Regions from separate parts of the Mucilaginibacter sp. RCC_168 genome, predicted to be linked through region 1. Evidence: riboswitches for the same ligand, from Rfam matches in the RefSeq annotation. Region 1 holds a riboswitch; the other holds the start of a gene.
The links. Region 1 has a riboswitch for thiamine pyrophosphate ahead of thiD (bifunctional hydroxymethylpyrimidine kinase/phosphomethylpyrimidine kinase). Riboswitches for the same ligand answer to the same signal wherever they lie in the genome.
Positions count from the first base shown of each region.

Region 1 (3,278 bases):
AACCAGGGTATGATATTCCCCATACGCCTACTTTACCATTATTGTTGGGTATGTTTTTAAGCAGCCAGTTAATGGTATCATACGTATCGGTGCCTTCGTCAACATCATTCTTGGTTTTGTGCACCTCTTTTTCAGGGGTCATTTCCTCATAAATACCCTCGCTCATCCAACGGCCGCGAACATCCTGATAAACAAAAATAAATCCATCATGCGCAAATACCGACGATGGGCCCAGGCTGCCTTTATACAGGTCGGTTCCATAGGGCGCAACGCTGTATGGCGTGCGGTCCATCATGATGGGATATTTTTTGGATTGGTCTTTGGGTACGTATACCGAAGTAAACAGCTTTTTACCATCGCGCATGGGTATCTGGTATTCGTATTTTTGATAATTGGCCTTAATGTATTCAGCATCAGGCGGTGAGGTTTGCGCGTAAACGCTGATAGCTGTTACGGCCAGCCACAAACAGATAAATAAAGTTTTTTTCATTTAATTAGTCAATCAAGCCCTAAATGTACCTGAATAAAATAAAAGAGGCAACTGGTGTGTTAAGTCGTAAGTTTTAAGTAGGCAGTTTTGAGTTTAAAAGATTACACGAATCCTATAAACCAAAAAAGCCCTTAGCATTGTTAAGGACCTGGGGAATAATACTGAGAGGTTTAACAGATTCCTCTATCTCGATTTTACGCGATATGGCAAGCGTAAAATCCATTGAGGTTTTGAGGTTTAAATGGGGCTTTATTTGCCTTTTTCTACAGGTGATAGCCAGGGTTACGCAAATGATAAGAATCGAACGCGCGGTATCGACTCACCCGACATCGCTGCGCTTGTCACCCCTCTCTCCGCTGCGCGCATAGAGGGGGTTGCTTTCTTTTTTTCTTTACCCTCTTTACGGCAAAGCCACAGAGAGGGTGGTCGAGCGAAGCGTAGACTGGGTGAGTAGACTATGCACTATGTTATTATTCTTCAATGTCCGATTTATAACTTTTCATAGCTATTAACTTTCCTCCGGGTTTATGAAGAGTTTTTGCGGATTAAAGAAATGATTTAAAGGGCCATTTCCTTTGCCCGTTCGCACATCCTTTCCAGCAAGTATGGCCTGGTGTACGTACTCCTGCGCAAGTACTACCGCATCGGCCAATGATTTCTTCCGGGCTATGTAACAGGCCATAGCCGATGACAGGGCACATCCGGTGCCCCGGGTATTTTGGGTGTCTATTTTTTCAAAGCTGTATTCCTGCACTTTACCGTCGTTTGTAAAATATAAGGAGGTTAATTGCGTAGCATCCAGGTGACCGCCTTTTAATAATACTGAGCGTGCTCCCATCCCCATTAGTTTTTTACCGGCAATCCACATATCATCCAGGGTATGTACAGGCATCCCGGTTAAAACAGCGGCTTCATCCAGATTGGGGGTGATAACCGCGGCCAGCGGAAACATTTTTTTAATGATTGCCTCCACAGTACTATCCTCCAGAAGTCGATGACCGCTGGTTGACACCATCACCGGGTCAAATACCACCGGAACCTCCGGGTAATGCAGCAGGGTATTTACTATGGCTTCAAGCACATCAGTTGTATGTACCATACCTATTTTAATGGCATCCGGAAAAATATCATCCAATATAGCCTGTAGTTGCGCTCGCACCACTTCGGCCGGGATAGCGTGAATAGACCTCACCCCACAAGTATTTTGCACCGGGAGCGCAGTGAGCACCGAAGTGGCGTAGCATCCCAGCGCCGAAATAGTTTTGATATCGCCCTGGATACCGGCCCCACCGCTGCCATCGAACCCCGCAATCGTTAAAACGGATGGATAGCTAAAGGTTTTTTTATTCATGGTTTACAATTTCATAAAAACATGGCTTCGGGGCGCAGGACTGAGCGCTACAGACAGGTATGTCCCGACTTTTCCCTACGCCGGTATCAGCCGGATCAGGTTCAAAGGGTTTATCTCAATTCTGTACAGAATACCCCTAAAGCCATGGCAAATGTAGCTTTTTCTTGTTCATTTATGCGGATATATCATTATCAGGTATATTATAGAAAACATATCAAAATAAAAATATTAACTTGTAGAATAAAATTTTAAATCCTTGTAGGCAATCCCTGATTATTATTTGTCTATATCACTATAAACCAATTAAATCATCACGCATATAAACCTATAATATATGCTCAATACATTTATTAAAAATTGTAAATTATATAATATTTACAAGTTATATAACTATGCATACTATGCTGCTAAATCGTTTAATACTATCTCTCCCCTATTAATTTATGCTCATTAATTTATTTGCCGATACCTATAAAAAAACATCAGATGCCTATGGATAAAACACTGCTTTTGAGCTTACAACCTATCAAAAATTTATAAACCAATTTAAAAACCGACAATGAGAAAAACGTCCAATTCAATTACCAAAGCATCTATTGCTTTATTAGGCTTTTCGCTGCTGTTTACAGCAGCCTGTAAAAAAGATCTGTCACCCACACCCCAAGCCAATAACGCTTCATCAAAATTAAGTACCAGCGCCATTGGCGTTAGCGGCCCCAAAGGCGTTTGTTATGTGGAAGTGAACAATAACGATATCCTTAACGTAGGTAATTATAAGCTTTCAACCGGGGAGCAGCTTTTTGATATCGGCATTATATTCGCGGCCAATATCAATTACAATACCACTACCCAAAAAGCCGAACTATTTTTTAATCCGCAGGTAACCACTGTATTAAATAACGCGGCCACCAAGATCCAGCCTTTACAGGCTAAAGGGATCAAAGTGCTACTCTCTATACTGGGTAATCATCAGGGTGCGGGTATAACTAATTTTCCGAGCCAGCAGGCCGCCCAGGATTTTGCGCAGTTATTGGCCAATGCCGTAACCACTTATGGACTTGACGGTATTGACTTTGACGATGAATATGCCGACTACGGCACCAACGGAACCGGTCAGCCAAATTCAAGCTCATTTGTGTATCTGGTAACCGCCTTGCGCCAGCTGATGCCTACCAAGATCATTTCCTTTTATTTTTATGGCCCGGCAGCTTCCCGCTTGAGCTTTAACGGGGTAACCGTAGGCTCAAAAGTTGATTACAGCTGGAATGCCATTTACGGCAGCTATTCTGTACCAAATGTACCTGGATTAGCGGCCAGCAACCTTGGGCCTGCTGCTATCGATATCCAAAGTACCAGCGCATCAACCGCGGCATCCTTAGCTACACAAACCGTTAATAACAATTATGGCATCTATCTGTATTACAATTTACCAAATAC
Region 1 is NZ_JBFUPN010000001.1:142,257-145,534, forward strand. It holds gene AB6735_RS00600 (CocE/NonD family hydrolase) at 1-490, opposite strand, end outside; gene thiD (bifunctional hydroxymethylpyrimidine kinase/phosphomethylpyrimidine kinase) at 999-1,841, opposite strand; TPP riboswitch at 1,897-1,989, opposite strand; gene AB6735_RS00610 (endo-beta-N-acetylglucosaminidase H) at 2,401-3,278, shown strand, end outside.

Region 2 (3,278 bases), on a different contig from region 1:
TCAGCCGCGGCCAATACCGTTTTGTATTCCAGCGATTCTTTACCCATAAAACGGTAAACGGTACCGTCGACTTTAATGAGGCCAAGAAGTGATTGATCTTTGCCCGTCCAGTGGTGCGTGGTAGATTCATTCAGGTTATCTGAGAACGACCAGATACTGAAATAAGGATTGTGCGTAATAAGCGGATAAGCCGGCGCTTTGGTGGCCTGTGCCCTGGCCAAAAAGCCTGCTAACATAAGGCAAGCAAATAATGGGAACCTTTTCATGTTTTTATAAATGGTTTATACAATATAGAATTATAGCGCCGTAAATATTTGCATTTTCCGACTTAAAACAGATGCAACACCACAAAAAGCGTTAAATTGACGACTAATTGAGACGATATGTAGAAAATGTGCGGATGTGCGGATGTGCAAATGAAAATAATTGATTGATGATTTGATCTCTTAATTTGCACATCTGAAATCTGCACATCTGCACATCTGATCTTATTTGCACATCCAATCTTATTTAAATACTTCAAAGCTATACTGCGCTACACTCCAAAACTCATCAAGCGCTGTAATACGGGGTTTAAAAAAGGATATCAGGGCTGGCCAGTCGTTACGGTTAAAGATACTTGCAGACGGCAGCGTTTTGATGATTCGGCTTATCAGCTTATTGCTTTCGTTGCGGGTATGGAGTTCCCATTCCCACTCTTCGTTAAGGCTGCTATCCAGTACTGTTTTCAACTCTTTGAACTGCTCAAACATCAGTTCCTGCATGCCGGCATCAGGATGTGATATTTCGATAGCGATATAAGCATGGCGGTTACCGGTTTGCATTTTAAAGTTCAGGTGCTTAATGCCCGTTTTATAATTGATCCAGTTAATTCTTAAACCGTCCGCCGATAGCTGCGGTGCTATATATTGCCCAAAGGCAGTCCAAAAAGCCTGTCTTATCTGCGATGCCTCGTCTTTTGAATACAATGTATTATTGATTTTACTAAAGCGGTAAAATTAACAAAAAATTGACTGCAGCGTTAAAGAACAGGCCGGAGATAGTGATACAACCGCGTAAGAATAAAGATTATGATTTTAATAATATCGGGGTGATGGTTCATGCTATAAAGGAAATTTACCGTGGCTAAGAAATAGGTTTCTGTGATAAAATGAATCAAAAAAAGCAGCCTGTTTGAGGCTACTTTTTTTGATTTAGAGGTATACATTTAAAACCTGTCCCAAAATGCGGGTGGTTCAATACCCAGGCTACGCAGAAAAACATATCCCTGAGCCCTATGATGGATCTCGTTGTCTACAACATACTGCATGGTATTGATGTTTTTATTTTCATAAGCGCCAAAAGCTGCTTCCACTTCCTGGAAACGCTCTGGTGAAATTTGCGGCCAGTATTCGTTCAATTCAAGGGTGATCTGATCCCAGCGTTGCAGGATCGAGGCTTTAGTTTCTACGGCTACATTTTCTGTGGCATGATTAAGCGTTTCAGCAGACCTCCATGTTCCGGTAACTAAACCCTCAACACCATATTGCGACAGGTCCATAATTTCAACTGCCATTACACCAAATGAGCGCATCCCTCCTACTGAATAACCAAATAATTTATCTTCAGGAAAAGCCTCGATAACCTTCCTGGTCAGGCTGCGGTGCCCTTGCCAGTTATTTAAAAAAGTTTCTGGTGAAATAAACTGGGTAGCTGAACTTACTTCCGGTTGAATTGCATTTGTTTCCATGGTTTCTTTTGTTTTGATTTTGTACTACAAAGAAACCAAGGGGTAGTGACAACCTTATGTCAGCAGTATTCAAAGAAATTTTAAAATTGAAAATTCTTTGAATTATCTATTTTTTTATAAGTTTACCGCAACTTTAGGGGTGTCCTTCAATGGACTGAGATAATACCCTTTGAACCTGATGCAGTTAGTACTGCCGAAGGGAAAAGTGACGATAACCCAGTGGGTTATTTTTTCTTTCCTCCATGTAAACGGGGCCATTCCTAAAGTTGAAATTTTAGATGTAGAATGGAAATCACCGTAAATCAACAAACTTACCAGGTTACCGATGTGTGCAATGTGCAGCAAATGCTTGCTATTGTATTTGATGCGCTGCCAAAAGGTATTGCCGTAGCCATCAATCAGGCCATTATTCCACGGGCCGACTGGGCCGATCATCAGATCAGTCCCCAGGATCAAATCGTCATCATCAAAGCAACACAAGGAGGATAAGGTTAGATGTGCAGATATGCAAATGTGCTGGTGTGCAGATGAAACGATCATTGAAATACTCCCAGCGATAAAAATCACTAATTCACTAAATCAATAATTCAATAATTATTCACGGATGAAGCAAGAAAAAATCCCAACCGGTAAGGTATTAACTACCGAGCCCTTTCCGGCCTCCAGAAAGGTTTTTGTAAAAGGACAGCTGCATGATATCCAGGTAGCCATGCGCGAGATCAGTTTAAGCGATACCAAACTGCATGGCCGTTTTGGCGAAACAGAGCCCAACGCCCCGGTTACTGTTTATGATACCAGCGGCCCATATACGGATGTTGATGTAGTTATCGACGTAAAAAAGGGTCTTCCTCGTTTGCGCGAACAATGGATCATGAATCGTGACGATGTGGAGCAGTTGGAAGGCATATCCTCTCAATACGGGCAACAGCGTTTAAATGACAACAGCCTGGATGAACTGCGTTTTGCGCATGTAAGCAAACCTTTACGCGCAAAGCCCGGCATGAACGTGTCGCAGATGCATTACGCCAGAAAAGGCATTATCACCCCCGAAATGGAATACATCGCCATTCGCGAAAATCAGCGTATTGATCTGCTAAAAGAACAATTGAACGGGCAATATGAGGTAATGAGTCATCAGCATCAAGGCCATAGCTTTGGGGCAAATACCCCTAAAGGATACATCACACCCGAATTTGTGCGCTCAGAGGTTGCCGCCGGTCGCGCTGTGATCCCTTCCAATATTAACCACCCGGAAATTGAGCCGATGATCATTGGTCGCAACTTTTTGGTGAAGATCAATGCCAACATCGGCAACTCAGCCGTTACTTCCAGTATTGAAGAAGAAGTAGAAAAAGCAGTGTGGGCTTGCCGCTGGGGTGCAGATACCATTATGGACCTATCTACAGGGAAAAACATCCATGAAACCCGCGAGTGGATCATCCGCAATTCGCCTGTGCCCATTGGTACAGTACCTATTTACCAGGCATTGGAAAAAGTGAACGGAAAAGCGGAAGATCTGACCTGGGAACTATTCCGGGATACCTTGATC
Region 2 is NZ_JBFUPN010000038.1:36,896-40,173, reverse strand. It holds gene AB6735_RS26605 (glutaminase domain-containing protein) at 1-266, opposite strand, end outside; gene AB6735_RS26600 (DUF4268 domain-containing protein) at 507-968, opposite strand; gene AB6735_RS26595 (DinB family protein) at 1,208-1,729, opposite strand; TPP riboswitch at 1,855-1,948, shown strand; gene thiS (sulfur carrier protein ThiS) at 2,015-2,218, shown strand; gene thiC (phosphomethylpyrimidine synthase ThiC) at 2,334-3,278, shown strand, end outside.
Region 2: it holds a riboswitch for thiamine pyrophosphate, as region 1 does, so the genes downstream of both, thiS (sulfur carrier protein ThiS) here and thiD (bifunctional hydroxymethylpyrimidine kinase/phosphomethylpyrimidine kinase) in region 1, are expected to answer to the same signal.